2 regions of the Leifsonia sp. PS1209 genome follow, and region 2 is predicted to be linked to the other one. Evidence: predicted binding sites of a transcription regulator. Region 2 holds the regulator's gene; the other holds the start of a gene.
What was found. Region 2 encodes LexA, which represses DNA repair genes until DNA is damaged. Its sites were predicted from a motif close to TCGAACANNTGTTCGA; they were not measured.

Region 1: uvrA (excinuclease ABC subunit UvrA) is a predicted target of LexA. The motif match lies at 8,923-8,938, and genes of this name have one in related genera.

Annotation. Positions count from the first base shown of each region.
Region 1 is NZ_CP051154.1:2,175,923-2,187,136, forward strand. It holds gene HF024_RS10385 (phosphoglycerate kinase) at 1-109, opposite strand, end outside; gene gap (type I glyceraldehyde-3-phosphate dehydrogenase) at 125-1,135, opposite strand; gene HF024_RS10395 (superoxide dismutase) at 1,239-1,865, opposite strand; gene whiA (DNA-binding protein WhiA) at 1,982-2,962, opposite strand; gene rapZ (RNase adapter RapZ) at 3,021-3,896, opposite strand; gene uvrC (excinuclease ABC subunit UvrC) at 3,933-5,939, opposite strand; gene uvrA (excinuclease ABC subunit UvrA) at 5,949-8,825, opposite strand; gene HF024_RS10420 (hypothetical protein) at 9,005-9,562, opposite strand; gene HF024_RS10425 (DUF58 domain-containing protein) at 9,559-11,118, opposite strand; gene HF024_RS10435 (MoxR family ATPase) at 11,115-11,214, opposite strand, start outside.
Region 2 is NZ_CP051154.1:2,496,544-2,507,757, forward strand. It holds gene HF024_RS11905 (nuclear transport factor 2 family protein) at 1-224, opposite strand, end outside; gene HF024_RS11910 (HhH-GPD-type base excision DNA repair protein) at 289-858, opposite strand; gene HF024_RS11915 (hypothetical protein) at 879-1,094, opposite strand; gene HF024_RS11920 (hypothetical protein) at 1,133-2,296, opposite strand; gene HF024_RS11925 (LysR family transcriptional regulator) at 2,367-3,242, opposite strand; gene HF024_RS11930 (MFS transporter) at 3,321-4,586, shown strand; gene HF024_RS11935 (SseB family protein) at 4,650-5,522, opposite strand; gene priA (bifunctional 1-(5-phosphoribosyl)-5-((5-phosphoribosylamino)methylideneamino)imidazole-4-carboxamide isomerase/phosphoribosylanthranilate isomerase PriA) at 5,506-6,252, opposite strand; gene hisH (imidazole glycerol phosphate synthase subunit HisH) at 6,309-6,941, opposite strand; gene hisB (imidazoleglycerol-phosphate dehydratase HisB) at 6,938-7,540, opposite strand; gene HF024_RS11955 (histidinol-phosphate transaminase) at 7,537-8,640, opposite strand; gene HF024_RS11960 (LysM peptidoglycan-binding domain-containing protein) at 9,213-9,581, opposite strand; gene lexA (transcriptional repressor LexA) at 9,847-10,536, shown strand; gene HF024_RS11970 (metallopeptidase family protein) at 10,577-10,927, opposite strand; gene metE (5-methyltetrahydropteroyltriglutamate--homocysteine S-methyltransferase) at 11,022-11,214, opposite strand, start outside.

The sequences.
Region 1 (11,214 bases), 320 kb from region 2:
GGCCATCGTCCGTGATCTGGCCGTCCTTCAGAGGGACGTTCAGATCACAGCGGACGATGACCAGCTTGCCGGCGAGCGAACCGAGTGAATCAAGTGTGCGGAGCGTCACGTCGGTTCCCTGTCGTTAGAGGCGCTCGGCCACGTACTCGGTCAGGTCGACGAGACGGTTGGAGTAACCCCACTCGTTGTCGTACCAGGACGCGACCTTGACCTGCGTGCCGCCGATGACCTTGGTCAGGCCGGCGTCGAAGATCGACGAGTGCGGGTCGCTGACGATGTCGGTGGAGACGATCGGGTCTTCGGTGTACTTGAGGATGCCCTTGAGGGGACCCTCGGCAGCAGCCTTGTACGCCGCGTTGACCTGCTCGACCGTCACCGGGCTGCCGACCTCGACCGTGAGGTCGGTGATCGAGCCGGTGATGACCGGGACGCGGAGGGCGTAGCCGTCGAGCTTGCCGACGAGCTCCGGGATGACCAGGCCGAGAGCCTTCGCGGCACCGGTCGAGGTCGGGATGATGTTGGCAGCGGCTGCGCGCGCACGGCGGAGGTCGCTGTGCGGGCCGTCCTGCAGGTTCTGGTCTGCGGTGTACGCGTGGACCGTGGTCATGAGACCGCGCTCGATACCGAAGTTGTCGAGCAGGACCTTGGCGAGCGGCGCGAGGCAGTTCGTGGTGCAGGACGCGTTCGAGAGGATGTCGCTCACGGCGCTGTCGTAGGTCTCCTCGTTGACGCCGAGGACGATCGTGGCGACGTCGTCACCGGTCGCGGGGGCGGAGACGATGACCTTCTTGGCACCACCGGCGATGTGCTTGCGCGCATCCTCCGACTTGGTGAAGCGGCCGGTCGACTCGATGACGATGTCGACGCCCAGCTCGCCCCAGGGGAGGTTGGCGGGGTCGCGCTCTTCGAGGACCTTGATGGCCTTGCCGTTGACGATGATGTTGTCGCCGTCGAGCTCGACCGTGGCGTCCAGACGACCGGTGATCGAGTCGTACTTGAGCAGGTGCGCAAGCGCCTTGTTGTCGGTCAGGTCGTTGACGGCGACGATCTCGAGGTCGCTGCCCTTGGCCAGAGCGGCACGGAAGAAGTTACGACCAATGCGACCGAACCCGTTGATTCCGATCTTTACGGACACAGATGTCTCCAGTTACTTGATGGGCGCCCGACGGGCGCGGTGTTGTGGGTAGGGAGCGGACGGCGGTGTCCCGGGCGGCGAACCATCCGGGACACCGTTCCCGCTATGACAGTAGCAGGAGGCCAGAGGTCTTCTCGCGCGCCCGCGTGAAGCGCTCCTGCACATCGCCCCAGTTGGTGATGTTCCAGAACGCCTTGACGTAATCCGCCTTGACATTCACGTAGTCCAGGTAGAACGCGTGCTCCCACATGTCGAGGAGCAGCAGCGGCACGGTGGCTGCTGCGAGGTTGCCCTGGTGGTCGTACAGCTGCTCGATGATGAGCTTCTGGCCGAGCGAATCCCAGGCCAGGATCGACCATCCGGAGCCCTGGATGCCCAGAGCGGACGCCGTGAAGTGCGCGCGGAACTTGTCGAACGACCCGAAGAACTCGTCGATCGCGGCCGCGAGCTCACCGGTCGGCTTGTCGCCCCCGTCCGGCGACAGGTTGTTCCAGAACACCGTGTGGTTCACGTGACCGGCGAGGTTGAACGCCAGGTCTTTCTGGAGCTTGTTGACGTTGCCGAGGTCGTCGGCGTCGCGTGCTTCGGCCAGCTTGGCGATGGCGGTGTTCGCACCGTCGACGTACGCCTTGTGGTGCTTGTCGTGGTGCAGCTCCATGATCCGACCGCTGATGTTCGGCTCAAGCGCCGAATAATCGTATGGAAGGTCTGCGAGCGTGTAGTCAGCCATTACTCATCTCCTCATTTGGTTCCCGGCGCGATCCGTTCACACCGGGCTTCGAGCGACATTTCCAGTCTAGTAACGCCAACCGAGTTGGCCAGGGGTTGCTTCCCCGTCGAACAGACTCAGACTTCGTCGAGGTCGGACGGGAGGTTGGCCTCCGTGCCGGGGATGCCGAGGTCGACGGCCTTCTTGTCCGCCATCGCCAGCAGCCTCCTGATGCGCCCGGCGACCGCGTCCTTCGTCATCGGCGGGTCGGCGTGGTGGCCGAGCTCGTCGAGGCTGGAGTCGCGGAAGTTGAGGCGCAGCTCCCCCGCGTACCGCAGGTGCTCCGGCACGTCGTCGCCGAGGATCTCGAGTGCGCGCTCGACGCGGGCGCAGGCGGCGACGGCGGCCTGGGCGGAGCGGCGCAGGTTGGCGTCGTCGAAGTTCACCAGGCGGTTGGCCGTTGCACGGACCTCGCGGCGCTGGCGCAGCTGCTCCCAGTTCTCGACAGTCTTCGCCGCGCCCATGTGCACGAGCATGGCGCTGATGGCGTCGCCGTCGCGGATCACGACGCGGTGCACGCCGCGGACCTCGCGGGCCTTCGCGGCCACGCCGAGGCGGCCGGCGGCACCGACGAGCGCCATCGCGGACTCGTTGCCCGGGCAGGTGATCTCCAGCGCGGCAGAGCGACCGGGGTCGGTGAGGGATCCGCTGGCGAGGAACGCACCGCGCCAGACGGCGGCGAGCTCCTCGCGGGAACCCGTGGTGAGACGGTTCGGGAGGCCGCGGATCGGGCGGCGACGCGCATCCAGCAGTCCCGTCTGGCGGGCGAGGGTCTCTCCGCCGTCGAGCACGCGGACGAGGTACTGGCTGGTGCGCCGCAGACCGGATGCGGAGATGACGGAGACCTCGCTGCGGACGCCGTACAGCTCCGCGAGGTCCTTACGGACGCGGCGGGCGAGCTCCGGAGTGTCCAGCTCGCTCTCGACCGCGATGCGGCCGCTGATCAGGTGCAGGCCACCCGAGAACCGCAGGATGGTCGCGAGTTCGGCTGCCCGGACGGTGGTCTTGCTGACCTCGACCTTCGTGAGTTCGTCTTTGACGTCGGCGGTGAGAGCCAATCGGGTTCCTTTTCTGTTCGAACGGCCTGTCGTGGGGCCGTGGAGGCTGTGGCCGGCTTCATTCACGGCCGAGGTCGCGGTGTTTTGTGTTCACCGCGAGCCCAGGGATCTCTTTCAACCGGGTAGCGAGCTCTTCCGCAATCGCCACGGACCGGTGTTTTCCCCCCGTGCAGCCTACCGCGATCGTGGCGTGCCGTTTGTTCTCACGCTGGTAACCGTCGAGGATCGGGCGCAGAGCACTGACGTATGCGTCGATGAATTCCGCGGCGCCGCGCTGTTCGAGGACGAAGTCGCGCACGACGGCGTCGAGCCCTGTGAAGGGCCGCAGTTCCGGGTTCCAGAAGGGGTTGGGCAGGAAGCGCGCATCCGTCACCAGGTCGGCGTCGGCCGGCAGGCCGTACTTGAATCCGAAACTCATCAGCGTCACCTGCACACCCGCTGTGTTCTCCGCGGCGAAGGTCTCCGTGATGTTCGTGGCGAGCTGGTGGATGTTCAGATCGGAGGTGTCGACGATGATGTCGCTCGCCTCGCGGATCTCGCGCAACCGCGTGCGCTCCGCAGTGATGCCGTCGAGGATCGTGCCGTCGCCCTGCAGCGGGTGGGGTCTCCGCACCTGCTCGAACCTCCGCACCAGCACCGCGTCCGTCGCTTCGAGGAACAGCACGCGCACCTTGGTGCCCTCGCGCAGGCTCTGGATGAGGTCGCGCAGGTCGACGAAGAAGTTGCGGCCGCGCACATCCACCACCGCGGCGATGCGCGGCAGACCGGACTCAGCCCGATTGGCCAGCTCGATCAGCGGCCGGAGCATCTGCGGGGGGAGGTTGTCGACGACGTACCAGTCGAGGTCTTCGAGCGCGTTGGCGACCGTCGACCTCCCTGCTCCCGACATCCCGGTCACGATCAGCACTTCCTGCTGCTCGGTGTCGGTGCTCATCAGCCTTGTCCTCCGCTCGAAAGGTGTCCCCCAAGCCTAGCGACTGGCGAGTCGTTCATGGATGGCGGACGCCAGGGTCGGTCCGACGCCGCGCACGGCGGCGATCTCGTCCGGAGTCGCCTTCCTGAGCTGCGCCACGGAGCCGAAATGCTTCAGCAGCTCCTTGACCCTCGACGGGCCGAGGCCCGGGATCTCGCCGAGCACCGAGCCGATGTCGCGCCTGCGCTTGGCGCGCTGGTACGTGATGGCGAACCGGTGCGCCTCGTCGCGGATGCGCTGGATGAGGAACAGCGCGTCGCTGTTGCGCGGCAGGATCACCGGGAAGTCGGAGTCCGGCAGCCAGATCTCCTCGAGACGCTTGGCGATGCCGACCAGCTGGATGCCCTGCACGCCGGACTCCTCCAGCGCGCGCCTGGCCGCAGCCACCTGCGGCTGGCCGCCGTCGACGATGAGCAGGTTGGGCGGGTACGCGAACTTCTTGCGCCGCTTCTCCGCCGCCTCCGCGAGCTCGGCGTCGATGTCGATCTCTGGATCGTCGCCGGCGTCGTCGGTCTGGACGGCGGCGGCGCGAGCAGCACCCGTCTGCGCGCCCTCCGCCCCCGGCTCGGCGAACTCCGCCTCCGGGTTCTTCAGGTACGCCAGCCTGCGCGTGATCACCTGGTAGATCGACTCCGTGTCGTCCGTCGACTCCGGGATGCTGAACCGCCGGTACTGGTCCTTCCTCGGCAGCCCGTCCTCGAACACGACCATCGAGGCCACGATGTTGGTGCCGCTGAGGTGCGAGACGTCGTAGCACTCCATCCGGAGGGGAGCATCCGGCATGCCGAGCGCATCCTGGATGTCGTTGAGCGCCTTGGACCTGGCCACGAAGTCGGAGCTGCGCCTCGTCTTGTAGAGCACGAGCGCGTTCTTGGCGTTCATCTCGACGGTCTGGGCGAGCGCCGCCTTGTCTCCGCGCTGCGCCACCCGCAGCTCGACCCGTCCGGTGAGGCGTCCGCGCGGTGCTCCAGGGTCGCCGATCTCGTGGCGGCGGGCCGTGAGCCACTGCTCGAGTTCGATGGCGTCGTCCGGCAGCTCCGGCACGAGGATCTCGCGCGGCGGAGCATCCGATCCCTCGTACGCGTTCTGCACCACGGTCTCGACGAGGTCGCCGAGTTCGACGTCGAGCTCCTTGTCGACCACCCAGCTGCGCACACCCCGGATGCGGCCTCCGCGCACGATGAACTGCTGTACGGCGGCGGCCAGCTCGTCGTGCGCGATGCCGAACACGTCGGCGTCGACGTTGTCCGGAAGCACGACGGCGCTCTTGCCCATCGCCGCTTCGAGAGCCTGGATCGCGTCACGGTGGCGGGCGGCGGCCTCGTAGTCCTGTGTGCTCGCGGCCTGCTTCATCCGCTCGGTCATCACCCGGATGTACTTGGTGTCGTTGCCCGCCATGAACGAGACGAAGTCCTCGGCCAGCTCGCGATGATCCTCCGGGCTGATCCGCCCGACGCAGGGAGCGGCGCACTTGCCGATGTCGCCGAGCAGGCACGGACGCCCGGTGAGCTCCGCCCTGCGGTAGACACCGTCGGAGCAGCTGCGCATCGGGAACGCCTTGAGCATCAGGTCGACCGTGTCCCTGATCGCCCAGACCTTCGTGTACGGCCCGAAGTATCGCGCGTCCTTCACGCCGCGGTTGCGCGTGACCATCACCCGCGGGATGCGGTCCCCCAGTGTCACCGCCAGGTAGGGGTACGACTTGTCGTCCCGGAACTGCACGTTGAACGGCGGATTGAACTCCTTGATCCAGGTGTATTCGAGTTGCAGCGCCTCGAACTCGGTCGCCACGACCGTCCACTCCACCGACGCTGCGGTGGTCACCATGCGCCTGGTGCGCTCGTGCAGACTGCGGAGCGGCTGGAAGTAGTTGCTCAGCCGCGCCCGCAGGTTCTTGGCCTTGCCGACATAGAGCACGCGCCGGTTGGCGTCGCGGAACCGGTACACCCCGGGCTGGGTCGGGATCTCACCGGCTTTCGGCCGGTAGCTGACGGTGTCTGCCACGCGCCCGGCCTACGCGGCGCCCCGGGCGCTCTCGCCCTGGAGGATCTCCTTGAGGAAGTATCCGGTGTGGCTGCCCGGCGTTTCCGCCACGCGCTCCGGCGTTCCGGTCGCGATGACCTCTCCGCCGCCTGCTCCGCCCTCCGGCCCCATGTCGATGATCCAGTCCGCGGACTTGATCACGTCGAGGTTGTGCTCGATGACGATCACGGTGTTGCCCTTGTCGAGCAGCCCGTTCAGCACCAGCAGGAGCTTGCGGACGTCTTCGAAGTGCAGACCGGTGGTCGGCTCGTCGAGCACGTACACGCTGCGCCCGTTGGAGCGGCGCTGCAGCTCGGTGGCGAGCTTGACGCGCTGCGCCTCGCCTCCGGAGAGCGTCGTGGCGCTCTGGCCGAGCCTGACGTAGCCGAGCCCCACATCCACGAGGGTCTGCAGGAAGCGGTGGATCGCCGAGATCGGCCGGAAGAACTCCGCCGCCTCGCTGATCGGCATGTCGAGCACCTCGGCGATGTTCTTGCCCTTGTAGTGCACGGACAGGGTGTCGCGGTTGTACCGCGCTCCCCCGCACACCTCGCACGCCACGTAGACGTCGGGCAGGAAGTTCATCTCGATCTTGATCGTGCCGTCTCCGGAGCACGCCTCGCAGCGCCCGCCCTTGACGTTGAAGCTGAACCGGCCGGGCAGGTAGCCGCGCGACTTCGCCTCCATCGTCTCGGAGAACAGCGTGCGGATGCGGTCGAAGACGCCGGTGTACGTCGCCGGGTTGGAGCGCGGCGTGCGTCCGATCGGCGCCTGGTCGACGTGCACGACCTTGTCGAGGTTCTCGAGCCCGGTGACGGCCTTGTGCTTGCCCGGCAGCTTGCGTGCGCCATTGAGCTTGTTGGCCAGCACCCGATACAGGATGTCATTGACCAGCGACGACTTGCCGGACCCGCTCACGCCGGTGACGGCGACGAACGTGCCGAGCGGGAAGTCGACCGTGACCTTCTTGAGGTTGTTGGCCTCGGCGCCGACCACGGAGATCATGCGCTTCTTGTCGATCTTGCGGCGCTTGGCCGGGATCTCGATCTCCTTGCGGCCGGAGAGGTAGTCGCCGGTGAGCGAATCCCTGTTCTCCAGCAGCTCGTCGTACGAGCCCGAGTGCACGACGTGACCGCCGTTGACGCCGGCGCCCGGTCCGATGTCGACCACCCAGTCGGCCGTGCGGATGGTGTCTTCGTCGTGCTCGACCACGATCAGCGTGTTCCCGAGGTCGCGCAGCGCGACGAGGGTGTCGATCAGACGGCGGTTGTCGCGCTGGTGCAGGCCGATGCTCGGCTCGTCGAGCACGTAGAGCACGCCGGTGAGCCCAGAGCCGATCTGCGTCGCCAACCGGATGCGCTGGGCCTCGCCACCCGACAGAGTGGCCGCTGCGCGCGACAGGTCGAGGTAGTTGAGCCCCACCTGGATGAGGAAGTCGAGACGCAGCTTGATCTCGCGCAGCACCTGGGCGGCGATCTTCTCCTCGCGCTCGGTGAGGTGCAGCTTGTCCATGAAGACGCGCGCGTCGCTGAGGCTCAGCTCGGAGGCGTCGGCGATGCTCGCGCCGTGCACGAGAACGGCGAGCACTTCGGGCTTCAGCCGCTTGCCGCCGCACACGGAGCACGGCACCTCGCGGAGGTACTCCGCCCAGCGCGCACGCTGCGTGTCGGTCTCGGCCTGCAGGTACTGGCGCTCGATGTACGGCACGACGCCCTCGAAGCCCGAGGTGTAGCTCATCTCACGGCCGTAGCGGTTCTTCCACTTGACCTTGACCTCGAAGTTGTCGCCGCGCATGACCGCGTTGCGCACCTCGTCCGGGAGCTTCTTCCACGGCGTCTTCAGCGAGAACTTGAGGTCGCGGGCGAGCCCGTCGAGCAGCTTCTCGTAGTACTGGAACAGTCCCTTGCCCTGCGTGGTCCACGGCACGATGACGCCGTCGGCGATGCTGAGGTCTTCGTCGCCGAGCAGCAGGTCTTCATCCACCGCCATGCGCGTGCCGAGGCCGGAGCACTCCGGGCAGGCGCCGAACGGCGCGTTGAACGAGAAGGTTCGCGGCTCGATCTCGGTGAGCTGGATGGGGTGGTTGTTGGGGCAGGACAGCTTCTCGCTGAACGTGCGCCACGCATCCGGGCCCTCTTTGTCGACGAAGTTGACCTGGACCAGCCCGTCGGTGAGCCGCAGCGCGGTCTCCAGCGAGTCGGTGAGGCGGCTCAGGATGTCCGGCCCGGCGACCAGACGGTCGACGACCACCGAGATGTCGTGCTTGTACTGCTTCTTGAGCGTCGGGGGCTCGCTGAGCTGGATCTGCTGGCCGTCGACGATGGCGCGCGAGTATCCGGATGCCGCGAGCTCCTTGAAGAGGTCGACGAACTCGCCCTTCTTCTGCGAGACGACGGGGCTGACCACCTGGTAGCGCCTGCCTGCTTCGAGCTCCATCAGCTGGTCGGCGATCTGCTGCACGGTCTGGCGCTGGATGGGCTCACCGCAGACCGGGCAGTGCGGGACGCCGATGCGCGCCCAGAGCAGACGCATGTAGTCGTAGATCTCGGTGATCGTTCCGACCGTGGACCGCGGGTTGCGGTTGGTGGACTTCTGGTCGATCGACACGGCGGGGCTCAGGCCCTCGATGAAGTCGACATCCGGTCGGTCGACCTGTCCGAGGAACTGCCTGGCGTACGCCGACAGCGACTCGACGTATCGGCGCTGCCCCTCGGCGAAGATCGTGTCGAAGGCGAGCGACGACTTGCCGGAACCGGACAGCCCGGTGAAGACCACGAGCGAGTCCCTCGGGATCTCGAGGTCGACATTGTGCAGGTTGTGCACCCGCGCTCCTCGCACGCTGAGGTGTGAACCCGTCACCTTGCCCATAACCACCCGATCAATTTCAGTCACTCGATCAATTCTCCGCTACTCGTCGCCCCAGGTCGGCTGTGTTCGCCCAGCGCAGATCGCACGCCGGCACAGATCGAAGATATGTTCGATTGTACCGGTTCATCGACAGACCTGTCACCGCTCGCCGCCGAGTCTATGCCGGACCACCGACATTGCTACCGGGGATCGTCCTGCTGCCCCGCCGGACGGTGCGGACGGCGCAGCAGCAGAGGCGCCGCGACGAGGAAGAGCGCCACGACCGCGACCCCGGTGAGCACCGCCGGCCACACCGTCGCACCGCCCCCGGCACTCGTCGTGAGCGCGAGCAGCCCGACCGCGGCGAGCTGCACGGACACCTGGACGATCACGAACCGCAGCAGCGACGGCAGCAGCACGGCGGGCTGCAGCCGGGCGAGCGGCGGCACCACGAGCATCCACGATGCCGTCAGGTGCAGAGCATGCGCCCCGGCGATCAGCGCGTACACCCGCCACTCGCCGACGGACTGCGGATGCAGCAGCACGGTGAACGCGAGCGCCCCGATGAGGAACCACGCCGTCAGCCAGCGCGGCACCGCGACGGCCGCGGCTGTGAGGGCGAGCGACACGGCCAGCCAGAATCCGGAGTCTGCGACGGTCAGGCAGAGCGCGAGGGCGATGGCGCCGAAGAGGGCACGGACAGTCCACCCGGGAACGGTGACGCCGAGCACGGGTTCTGTGGCGTTTGCGCCGCTCACCGGGACCTCCTCGGCCTGCTCAGCTCGCGGAGGCGCGCATCCCTTGTGCCAGATTCGGCTCCGTTGTCGTCGCTGTCCTGCCAGGCGAGCACGTCGATGCCCGCCGCGGCCAGCCGGCCGAAACGCAGAGCGCGCTCGACCTCGACGACTTTCAGCGCCAGCCGCTCCCTCGGGGGAAGGTCGCGCGTGAGCCTGGCTGGCAGCACATCCACCGCGATCACCCGGTGCCCGGCGGCCCGCCAGACGAGCGCGAGGCGCAGCGGCTGCTCGTCGAGGAACGTCGACATCACGTAGACGAGCGCGCCGGGGGCGAGGATCGGCGCGCGCACCCGCTCGGTGGCCGCACCGCGCGGGCCGGTGAGCTCGACGGCGCGCGACACCCGGTGCAGATGCCTGGCGCCCGCCCGGGGAGGGATGGCGCGGGCAGGGTCCGCCAGGTCGTCGAAGCCGACCCTGTCCCCCGCCGCGACGTACGCTCCGGCCAGCGAGACGACCGCCTCCCGCGCGAGATCCTGCGACGAGACGCCGGGCAGTGGATGCATGGCCGCCCAGTCCGCGACGCTCCCGGTGAGATCGTCCCTGCTGTCGATCACGAACTGGACGGCGGCGTCGGAGGTGGCCATCGTGCGGCGGACGAACAGCTCACCGGCGCTCTGCGCCCGCCGGGCGGTCGCTTTCCAGTCGATGCGGCGCAGCCTGTCCCCCGGCTGGAAACGGTCGACATCCCGGAACTCGCCCCCATCCCCCGGACGCGCCGACGGGTGCGGCCCGGTCAGCCCGATCAGCCGGGCCGGAAGCGGCAGACTCCGCACCGGCACGACCCGCGGACGGACCACCCGGTCGAGCGCGGGCGCCGCCGCGGTGTCGCCGACGAACGACGCGTCTGCGCCGATGACGCGGGCGGTCAGCCGCAGCAGCCGCTGGGGGCCGGAGTGCACGACGACGATGTCGGCCGGGATGCGCGCCGCGGAACGCGGGGTGAGCACGGTATCGAGCGGCGGGCGGTTCGGGAGCGCGATGCGGACGCCGACAGCGTCGATGCGGGTGGGCGCGGTGGAGGTGGGGGTGGTGACGGAGCCGATTGCGCGCACGATGGCGCCTTGAGTGGTGCGGGTGGGCGCGGTGGTCTCGGTCGTGGGGATCGACGGGCTGGTGGAGGAAGCAGGAGCTGCTGGGGAGCGGCCAGTGGACCCGTCGCGTGCGGGCTCGACCGACGCCGAGAACGCGAGCGGGATGCGGTCGCCGGGGCGGCGGTCCCAGCCGTAGGCCGCCGCGATGAGCAACGGGACGCCGACCAGGGCCAGCTCGACCCTGCTCGCGATGAAACCGGCGCCGAGGCAGACGAGCGCGACGACCAGCGCCGCGACGACGGCCGGGCTGAGGTCCCACGGGGTGGCCGCGGTGGTTGCGGGGGTGGCGGCGGGGGTGGCGGCAGCGGTGGCCGCGGTGGCGGCGGTGGCCGCGGCGGCAGCAGTGGTCGCGGAGGCGGCTGGGGTGGCGGCGGTCGTCGGCGTCGTAGGGGCTTGCGACGGGCGGCCCGGCTCCTCGGCGGTCACCCGGGGAGCCCCGCATCCGGGACAGTCGCGCGGGCCGCATCCCGTGCTGCTCCGACCGACGGAGGACCGGGCACCGAGTTGACCACCTCGGTGACC
Region 2 (11,214 bases):
GGCACCGCGCTGAACTGGAGGTCGTCGAGCGTCACGGCCGAGCCGATGAACTCGCCGTCGCTCCACCCGCGGATCGCCTCGCGGCCGGTGAACACGCGGCCCCAGTCGTCCACGCTGCCCGTCGGGGCGAACGTGTCCATGAAGCGTTCGGTGTCGTGCGCGTTCGCCGCGTCGATCGCCTCGGCGACGACGGGTGGGATGCCTTCGCGGCTCTCGTCGGTCATCGCCCCAGTGTGGACCGCATCCCGGGCTCCGCGCCAGTGCCCGGCGCGACAGTCCCGGCCAGCCTCAGCCTTTCTTCGCCGCCGCCTTCGCCGCGCGCTTGAACTCGCGCACCTTCGTCAGAGACTCCGGGCTCACGATGTCGGCCACCGAACGGAACGAGCCTTCCGTTCCGTAGTCCCCCGCGGCCTCGCGCCAGCCGGGCGCCGTCAGCCCGCGCTGCTTGCCGAGGAGCGCGAGGAAGATCTTCGCCTTCTGCTCCCCGAAGCCGGGCAGTGCCTTCAGCCTGCGCAGGATCTCGGGGCCGTCCGGGTCGCCCTTCGTCCAGATCGCGGAGGTGTCGTCTCCCCAGTCGTCGACGATCGCCGCGGCGAGCGCCTGCACGCGCCCCGCCATCGAGCCGGGGAACCGGTGCACCGCCGGCGTCTGCTTCATCACCTCGGCCAGCTTCTCCGGCTCGACGGCCGCGACGGTCGCCGGGTCGAGAGAGCCGAGCCTGTCCTGCAGCTTCGCCGGACCGGAGAACGCCGTCTCCATCGGGATCTGCTGGTCGAGCAGCATCCCCAGGATGAGCGCGAAGTCGGACTGGTCGAGGACGGCGTCAGCCTCGGGGTCGCCGGTGATGTTCACAGCCATGAGTTCATGGTGCCATCCGGTCAGGCGACCAGCAACAGCACCCCGGCCACCAGCGACACCAGCGCGATCAGCAGCGCGACGCCCATCAGCACCCCGTGGACGATCAGGAACGGCGTCGGCGTGCCCGCCGCATCCCGTGCCCTGGTGTCTTTGGCGACCCTGGCGAAGAACCGGGGCCACGCGAACACGTTGAAGGCGGCGTTGACGAACAGGACGATGGCAGCGAAGACGGTCATGGTGTCTCCAGCCTAGGAGACGGTGGATGCGCGTCCGCTCAGTCGAGCCGGTGCCGCGGGCGTGCCGTCTCCGACAGGGTCGGCCGGTCCGTCCAGCGCAGCTCGACCACCTCGTTGGCCTGCGACGTGTAGAACACGTGCTGCGTCGAGCTGGCGTGGTCGACGAACGCCGACGGGGTGGATGCGGCCGGCGGCTGCCCCGCACCGGTCAGCGGGTTCTCGTGCCACCCGGTCGGATCCCGCCACAGCTCGTGGATGAGGTGGTCCGCTCCGGCGTAGACGACGTGCTGCGTGGGGACGGGGACCGCATCCGTCGCCTCGAACGCGTACGCGGACACGCTCGTGCCCGCCAGCACCGGGCCGGCGCCCAGCGGCCCGGTGAGGTTCTCGACCGACCAGCTCCCGTCGTAGCGGTACTCCCACACGTCGCCCGCCGTGTCGACGACGTCCACCTGGCGCGTGCCGTCCGCCGCGAATCCGTAGCCGCGGTACGCGTCGTCCGCGAACCCGCCCGGCCCGTCGAGCCCCGCGCCGATGTCGACCGGCTCGCCCCAGGTGAGGTTCGCGGTTCCCGTGTACTCGTAGAGGCGGCCGTCGTCGCCGAGGTAGTCGACGTGCATGGTCCCGCCCGGGGAGAACGAGTACCCGCCGGGAGCCCGCGCGCAGACCGGGCCGCCATGATCCGAGGTGAGGTCTTTGTGCACCCAGCTCGGGTCACCGTCGTCGCGCGACTTCCTGGTGAGCACGTGCACGTGCCTGTCGATGCCCTGGAAGACGACCACCTGCGCGCGCCCCGACGCGTACTCGAAGCCCTGCGCGACCTTCCGCGCCGGCTGCGAACCGGAGTCGGCAGTGAGGTCGTTCGCGTGCCAGCCGTCGTCCTGGTACAGCTCGCGCAGGCGTCCGTCGCCCGCCGTGCCCAGATAGAGGACGTGCTGCGTCCCTTCCAGCACGAACAGGTAGGCGCGCGGGGCCGATGACGCGTGCGGTCCTCCGCTCTCCGCCAGCAGGTCTTTCTCGTGCCAGACGTCGTCCGTCCCGCAGTACAGCTCGTGCAGCACGCCGGTGCTGTCCGAGACGCCGGTGCCGCCGAGGTAGATGACGTGCCGCGTCCGGTCGTCGGGGAAGTCGTACGCCGACGGGGCGAAGATGCCGGGCGGGAGGTGGAACGTGTCCGTCAGGTTGCGTGCTGTCCAGCCCATGATCTGCTCCGATCCGGATGCGGCGTGAGACGGGGAAAGAGTACGCCAACGCGCGGTGCGGTGGATAGGGTCAGTGCGCCCCGAACCGTTCGCTCAGCAGGTCGAGCAACGCCACGGCCGCCGCACTCGGACGCGTGCGCGCCACCGCGCTGAGCACCCAGTCGATGCGCTCGGTGAGTGGGACCACCACCGTCCCGTCCGCCCGCAGCACGGTCAGCTCCGGCATCACGGCCACGCCTAGGCGCGCGGCGACGAACCGCGGGATCTCCCCCAGGTCGGACAGCTCGGTCGACACCCGCCTCGCGATCCCGCGCTCGTCGAGGGCGCGGTCGAGCGTCGCCCTGTTGCCGAACCCCTCCCGCGCATCCACCCAGCGTTCGTCGGCGAGCTCGGCCAGCGACACGCTCTGCGCGGCGGCCAGTGGATGCTCCTCCGGCAGCACGGCAACGAACGGCGACACCGCGAGATCCCGGTAGAGCAGGTCGGGCACCCGGCCGGGCAACCCGAGGAAGGCCACGTCGATCCTGCCGAGCCGCACATCCCTGGCCAGCCCGGTGGACCCGCTGGGCGACGGCCCCAGCCGCAGATCGACCAGGGGATGGCGTTCGTGGAACTCGCCCATGATGCCCGGCAGGTCGATGGTGGTGAGATTGGTGAAGATCCCGACCCGCACCTCGCCGCGCAGGCCGCCCGTGCTGTCGGCGAGCAGGCGCATCCGCTCGGTGGCCTCGAGGGTGGTGCGGGCCGCATCCAGCACCTGGCGGCCGAGCGGCGTCAACCGCACCCGGTGCCTGTCGCGCTCGAACAGGTCGCCGCCGAGCTCGCGTTCCAGCGAGCGGACGCCGGCGGAGACGGTGGACTGGGCGGCGAACACCCGGTCGGCGGCGCGGGTGAAGTTGAGTTCGTCGGCGACGGCGACGAAGTATTCGAGCTGGCGGGTGTCCACGGGGTAATCGTAGTGGTCGATCACCAGCATCGGGGATATTCGTTGGACTCGATTGCCGGGTGGGAGCACGATAGCGGTATGGCACTCATGACCTCCCCCACCAGCGCATCCAGCAGCTCCCGCGCATCCGGCGCCTCCGGCGAACCCGGCGCCCCTCGTGGGCCGTGGCGGCTTCGTCACGGCGCCGGGTTCTGGGTGATCGCGGCGGCGTTCCTCGCGGTGATGGCGTTCTCCACCCTGCCGACCCCGCTCTACGCGCTCTATCAGCAGCGCGACGGGTTCCCGACCTGGGTGGTCACTGTCGTGTTCGCTGCGTACGCGATCGGCGTGCTCGCGAGCCTGTTCCTGATCGGCCACATCAGCGACTGGGCCGGACGCCGCCGGATGATCCTCGTCGCCATCGCCCTCGAAATCGTCGCCGCCGTGCTGTTCCTGTTCTGGAACGACATCCCCGGCCTGCTGGTGGCGCGCGTCATCTCCGGCGTCGGCGTCGGGGCGCTGACGGCCAGCGCGACCGCACACCTCAGCGAACTGCGCTCCACCGCCCGCCCGGAGGAAGGTCCCCGCCTCGCCGGAACCGTCTCCACCGTCGTGAACACCGGCGGACTCGCCGTCGGCCCGCTGATCGCCGGAGCGTTCGCGCAGTTCCTCCCCGCCCCGCTGGTGCTCCCGTACGCGGTGTTCCTGGTGATCCTCGCCGTCGCCGCGGTGGCGGTCGCCCTGGTGCCGGAGACGGTCGAGCGTGCTGAGGAGCGCCCCGCATACCGGCCCCAGCGGATCTCGCTGCCACGGGATGCGCGGAGCACCTTCTCCGCCGCAGCCGTCGCGGCGTTCGCGGGCTTCGCGGTGTTCGGGCTCTTCACTTCGCTCGCGCCGACCGTGCTCTCCGGCGTGCTGCACGAGACCTCGCGCCTCGTCGCCGGCGCCGTCCCGTTCTCGGTGTTCGCCGCGTCCGCGGTGTCGCAGATCGTATTCGCCCGGCTGTCCTCCCACGCCCAGCTGGTGCTGGCCATCCCGCTGGTGGTGCTCGGCCTCGCCGGTCTCGCGGTTGGGGTGCTGGTCGCCGGACTCTGGCTGTTCGTGGCGAGCGGCGTGATCGCGGGGGCGGGTGTCGGCCTGCTGTTCCGCTCCTCCATCGCGGTCGCGGCCTCGCTGTCGTCTCCGGATCACCGCGGCGAGGTGCTCGCGGCGATCTTCCTCATCGCGTACGTCGGCCTCGCGGTGCCGGTGCTGCTGGTGGGGGTGGCGCTGATCGTGTGGCCGGTGGTGCCGGTGCTGGTGGTGTTCGTGATCGTGGTGGGCGCGCTGTCGCTCGCGGGCGGGCTGCGGATGCTGCGCCGCTGAGCGGGGCGGGGTGGATCGGAGCGCCGTGCGGGCGGACCCGCGCGGCGCTTCCTGCGGCTCGCGTCAGTCGGCGGCGCGCAGCTGCACGCGCAGCGAGTCCACGCGGGTCGCGATCACGTCGTCGGCGGCCCAGCGCTGAGCGAGCCGGCCGAGGACCGCATCCAGTTCCTCCCTGGTCAGCCCGGCGGAGAGCGAGAGGCGCACAACCAGTTCTTCCCCAGCCAGCCGGGCGCCGGGGTCGCCGGCGATCAGCTCGATGTCGTGCACGCCGAGCTCCGACCCGATGGATGCGGTGAACGCCGTGAACACCTCCGGGTCGCGGTCGCTCGGCAGCCAGGGGCGGCTCTGCGCGATCGCCCACAGCGCTGGGCGCCGCAGCACGAACTCCGTCTCCGAGGTCGGGTCGAGCACGACCAGCTCGGTGTCCTCCGCGGCGGCGGCGAGCGCGACGCGCATCCCGTCTGCCGGCACGGGACGCGCATCCCGGTTCCAGGTCTGCATCGCGGTCACCGACGAGAACACGGGCAGCACGGTGCGTCCGTCCGGACCGGCGACGGTCACGATGGCGAGTTCCTGGGTCTTGTCGATCAGCAGCCCGTCGTCGGTGGTGTCGCTCTCGCCGAGCCGCGCCATCAGCGGGATCAGCAACCGCGACGCACGCACGGCGTCCACGACGGCCTCCGCACCCACCTCGCCGGCTCGGAACGCCGCCAGGGCGCCGAGCAGCGCGGGAGGCGCGCTGCCGTCGTCGTCGCCGAACGCGTTTTCGTCGAACTCCCGGCCCTCCCACGGCTGGCCCGCCGAGTCCGCCAGGCGACCGGCGTCAGCCGCCAGCTGCGCCGCGAACCCGCTCAGCCGCGCGGCGCCCTTCGCGCTCGGGCCCGTGGATGCGTGGTCGTCGCCCGACCCGTCGCCCGGCTCAGTTCCCTGCGACATCCAGCGCCTCGGGCAGCGTGAACGCGCCGGCGTAGAGGGCCTTGCCGACGATCGCGCCTTCGAGTCCGCGCGGAACCAGTTCGCGCAGGGCGGCGATGTCGTCGAGGTTGGAGATGCCGCCGGAGGCCACCACCGGGCGCGTCGTGCGGTCCATCACCTCGCGCAGCAGGTCGAGGTTGGGGCCGCGGAGGGTGCCGTCCTTGGTGACGTCGGTGACGACGTAGCGGGCGCATCCCGCGTCTTCGAGGCGGTCGAGGACCTGCCACAGGTCGCCGCCGTCGCGGGTCCAGCCGCGCGCGGCGAGGGTGGTGCCGCGCACGTCGAGGCCGACCGCGATGGCCTCGCCGTACTGGCCGATCACGTTCGCCGCCCACTCGGGGTTCTCGAGCGCCGCCGTGCCGAGGTTGATGCGCTTCGCACCGATCTCGAGCGCCGACTCCAGGGAGGCGTCGTCGCGGATGCCGCCGGAGAGTTCCACGTTCACGCCGCGGACCTGCTTGATGACCTTCTTCAGGATGGCGTGGTTGTCGCCCCGGCCGAACGCCGCATCCAGGTCGACCAGGTGGATCCACTCCGCGCCCTGGTCCGCCCACTCCGCCGCCGCGTCGACCGGGTCGCCGTAACTCGTCTCCGAGCCGGCCTCGCCCTGGGTCAGGCGCACCGCTTTGCCGTCGGCCACGTCGACAGCCGGCAGCAGGACGAGCCGGGGGGTGTTGTTGAATTCGCTCATGATCTTCCTCGGTTGGGTCCGCGCGTCCGCGCGGGCTCGGGGTGTTGCCTGTCGGCTTAGAGGGTGCCGATCCAGTTGCGCAGCAGCTGGATGCCCGCGCGTCCGGACTTCTCCGGGTGGAACTGGGTCGCACTCAGCGGCCCGTTCTCGACGGCCGCGATGAACGGCTGGCCGTGCGTGGCCCAGGTGACACGCGGCTTCGGGAACGGCGGGACCACATCCAGAGTCCAGTCCTGCGCGGCGTAGGAGTGGACGAAGTAGAACCGTTCGTCGTGCAGCCCGTCGAACAGCGCGGAGTTCTCCGGAGCGTCGACCGTGTTCCAGCCCATGTGCGGCACCACGTCGGCCTTCAGCAGGTCGACGGTGCCCGGCCATTCGCCGAGCCCCTCGGTTTCGAGACCGTGCTCGACGCCGTGCTCGAACAGCACCTGCATGCCGACGCAGATGCCGAGGACCGGGCGTCCGCCGGCGAGGCGCCTGTCGACGACCTCGTCGCCGTGGGATGCGCGCAGCGCGTCGATGACGGCGGCGAACGCACCGACACCGGGAACGAGCAGCCCGTCCGCCTCTTGCGCGCGCTTGCGGTTGCCCGTCAGCTCGACGTTCGCACCGGCCTCTTCGAGCGCCTTGACAGCCGAGTGGACGTTGCCCGTCCCGTAGTCGAAGACGACGACATCGGGTTTCGTCACAGCGCCCCCTTGGTGGAGGGGATGCCGGTGATCAGCGGGTCGAGCGCCTTGGCCTGGCGGAACGCGCGGGCGAACGCCTTGAACTCGGCCTCCGCGATGTGGTGCGGGTCGCGCCCTCCGACGACGGTGATGTGCGTGGTGATGGCGGCGTTGAACGAGATGGCCTCGAAGACGTGGCGCACCATCGACCCGGTGAAGTGACCGCCGATGAGGTGGAACTCGAACCCGGCAGGTTCGCCGGTGTGCACGAGGTACGGACGTCCGGAGATGTCGACGACCGCCTGCACCAGCGCCTCGTCCAGCGGGACGAGGGCGTCGCCGTACCGGGAGATGCCGCGCTTGTCGCCGAGCGCCTGCTTGATGGCCTGACCGAGGACGATGCCGATGTCTTCGACGGTGTGGTGCACGTCGATGTCGGTGTCGCCGCTCGCGCGGACCCGGAGGTCGGTGAGCGAGTGCTTCGCGAACGCCGTCAGCAGGTGGTCGTAGAACGGCACGGACGTCTCGATGTCCGTGGCGCCCGTGCCGTCGAGGTCGATGCTCAGCTCGATGCTGGACTCGCTGGTCTCCCGCTGCAGGGTGGCGATGCGATTCGTCATGCCAGCGAGTTTACCGGGGCGCCCGGACGCCCGAGCGCCGCGAGAGCGTCGAGGAAAGCGGTGGTCTCCTCCTCGGTGCCTGCTGTAACGCGCAGGTGGTTCGGGATGCCGACATCCCGGATGAGCACCCCGCGTTCGAGCAGCGCTTCGAACGTCGCATGCGGGTCGGCGACGCCGCCGAACAGCACGAAGTTGCTTCCACTGCGGTGCGGCTGGTAGCCGAGCCGGGCGAGCTCGGTGACGAGCCGGTCGCGCTGGGTGCGGATCTCGCCGACCATCGCCAGCATCTCGGCGGAGTGGGCGAGCGCCGCGACGGCGGCGGCCTGGGTCAGCGCGGAGAGGTGGTACGGCAGGCGGACGAGGCGGAGTGCATCCACCACGGCAGGATCGGCGGCGAGGTACCCGACGCGCGCACCGGCGAACGCGAACGCCTTGCTCATGGTGCGCGAGATCAGCAGCCGCGGACGCCCCGGCAGCAGGCTCAGCGCCGTCTGCTCGCCGTCCGGCATGAACTCGGCGTACGCCTCGTCCACGATCACGATGCCACGCGCGGCGTCGTATGCGGCCTCGATGGTCGCGAGGGACAGCGGCGTGCCGGTCGGGTTGTTCGGCGAGCACAGGATCACGATGTCCGGGTCTTCCCGCCGGATCTGCTCTGCTGCGGTCTCGGCGGAGAGCTCGAACTCGTCGTCGCGGGCGGCGGCGATCCAGCCGGTGCCTGTTCCGGATGCGAGGAGCGGGTACATGGAGTACGTCGGGGAGAACCCGAGCAGGGTGCGGCCCGGTCCGCCGAACGCCTGCAGGATGTGCTGCAGCACCTCGTTGGACCCGTTCGCCGCCCAGATGTTCTCGGCGGTGAGCCCGTGCCCGAGGTACCGCGCGAAGCTCTCGCGCAGCTCGGTGAACTCCCGGTCGGGGTAGCGGTTGACGCTCCCGATCGCGGCGGAGATGCGGGCGACGATGTCGGCGGCGACGTCTGCGGGCACCGGATGCGTGTTCTCGTTCACGTTCAACGCCACGGGAACGACCTTCTGGGGCGCTCCGTACGGGGTCTTCCCCCGCAGGTCATCACGAATCGGCAGATCGGAAAGAGAGGTCACCCATCAATGCTAGTCACGCCGCGAGCCGTGTGACGCCGGGCTGCGCGGGCCCGGGCAGCTCCGCAACCCACCGCGCGCATCTATCCGCTCAAACGGAGTCCCCCGCCGACACGCCGCCAGCCCCTCCGCCCAGACGGAGAATACACGCACGACCGCCAAAAGTTCCGTATGAGCGGATTCCCGTCGCACGCGCTGCCCTACGGCCCATTCCGCCCATTCGACCCCCCACTTTCTCCGGTCAAACGGAACCCTGCTGAGACACGCCGCCAGCGCCTCCGCTCAAGCGGAGAACGCGGCCCACGTTGCCACACGTTCCGTGCGAGCGACGCCCAGCGTGGCACCCATCGCAGCCTTCCAGCACGCTCCCACACAGCCGCGTAGACACCCACCCCCGCGGGCACCCGGGAGCGGACGCCCCCCGCCGTAACTTCGCTCACGCCTCCGCCGCAACTTCGCGAAGGCCCCTTCTCTGCTTCGCGTACGGACTATTTCGCGAAAGGGGAACTACTTGGCGCACGGACTACTTCTCGAAAGGGGGCCCACTTCGCGTACGGACTACTTCGCGTACGGCCCTACTTCGCGTACTGGGACGGGATCGCGAGCTGCTGTCCGGGCGAGACCACCGCGGTGTCGAGCTGGTTCAGGGACACGATGCTGGCGATCACGTCGCGTGGGTCGGCACTCGGCGCGACCTTCTCGGCGATGCTCCACAGGGACTGGCCCGACTCGACCGTGACGTACTGGAAGCGCACGTGGGCCTGGTCGCCGGAGGCGAGGGCTCCCCCGCCGTTGAGGGCGAAGACCAGGGCCCCGACGATGAGCGGGACGGAGGCGAGCGTGGTGAGGACCGCGCGCCCACGGCGCGTGAGACGCAGGCGCGTGCGAGCGCCGGCGGGCGCCTGGAACTGCGACGACGACATCGTGACCGTTGCTGTGCTCATGCTGTTGACCTCCTAAGATTCCGCACCCGGTGCTTGGCCGGCAGGCCGGATGCGAAGCTGTGTTCCGAATATATCTTCGAATGTTCGAAACCACAACCGTGATTCAGTGGCGAAAACATCCGGGCGATTTCGAGACACGCTCGAACACATGTTTGTTTTAGCCCTGCATCGTGGATACAGTTTCGATTGTCTGGACTTCACTCAACCAGGCACCACCGACATTCGGGCCGGCCGGATGCGCAGACGGGTCACGAAAGGGACGACCGTGGCGAACGACAACCAGGGAGCACGCGAGCGCGGAGGCACGCGCAGACGTAAGAACCTGAGCGACAAGCAGCTGGCCATCCTCGACGTCATCCAGCGCTCGGTGAGCCAGCGCGGCTATCCGCCGAGCATGCGCGAGATCGGAGACGCCGTCGGCCTCTCCTCGCTGTCGAGCGTCACGCACCAGCTCAACCAGCTCGAGTTGAGCGGATACCTGCGCCGCGACCCCAACCGGCCGCGCGCGCTCGAGATCCTGATCGACCTGCCCTCCAACTCGTCCGAGTCCGTCGACTACGAGAACCAGACGCCCGTGGGCGACGCCGCGATGGTGCCTCTGGTCGGCCGCATCGCCGCCGGTGTCCCGATCACCGCCGAGCAGCAGGTGGAAGAGGTCTTCCCTCTCCCCCGCCAGCTGGTCGGCAACGGCGAGCTGTTCATGCTGAAGGTCGTCGGGGAGTCGATGATCGACGCGGCCATCTGCGACGGCGACTGGGTGGTCGTCCGCACCCAGAAGACGGCGGAGAACGGCGACATCGTCGCGGCCATGCTCGACGACGAGGCAACGGTCAAGGTCTTCCGCCAGCGCGACGGCCACACCTGGCTGCTCCCCCGCAACTCCAACTTCGAACCCATCCTGGGCGACTACGCCGAAGTCCTCGGCAAAGTCGTCGCCGTCCTCCGCGCCGTCTGACCCCCGAAACGAGGCGAGGCGGGACGAGCGGGGCGCGCGGTCAGGCCCAGCCGAGTTCCTGGAGGCGAGCGTCGTCGAGGCCGAAGTAGTGGCCGATCTCGTGGACGAGGGTGACGCGCACCCGGGCGCGCAGCGCATCCATCGTCGACACGCTCGCCGCGAGATTGTTGCGGTACAGGGTGATCCGGTCGGGCAGCTCGCCGAAACCGTACACGCCGCGCCTGGTCAATGGATGCCCGCTGTACAGCCCGTAAAGGCGCGGCCTCGCGCCGGGAGGCTGGTCCTCGATCAGGATCGCGACGTTCTCCAGCGGCTCGACCATGTCGGCCGGAAGCGCATCGAAGACCTCTCCCACCAGTGCCTCGAACGCGTCGGCGTCAATCTCCACCATTCCCCCATCCTCGCCCCGCACGCGACAGAGCCCGGGGTTTTTCGCCGCAGACGAACAGACTGCGGCGAAAACCCCGGGCTCAGAAGCGAACGTGCTACACGGGAGTCGGCGCCGAGGCGGAGGCGCGCACGGCACGCGTCGCCTCAATGATGTTGCGCAGCGACGCAACGGTCTCGTCGTAGCCGCGCGTCTTCAGCCCGCAGTCCGGGTTCACCCACAGCTGCCGCCCGGGGATCGCCCCGAGCGCCGTCTCCAGCAGCTCGGTCACCTCGGCCACCGACGGCACG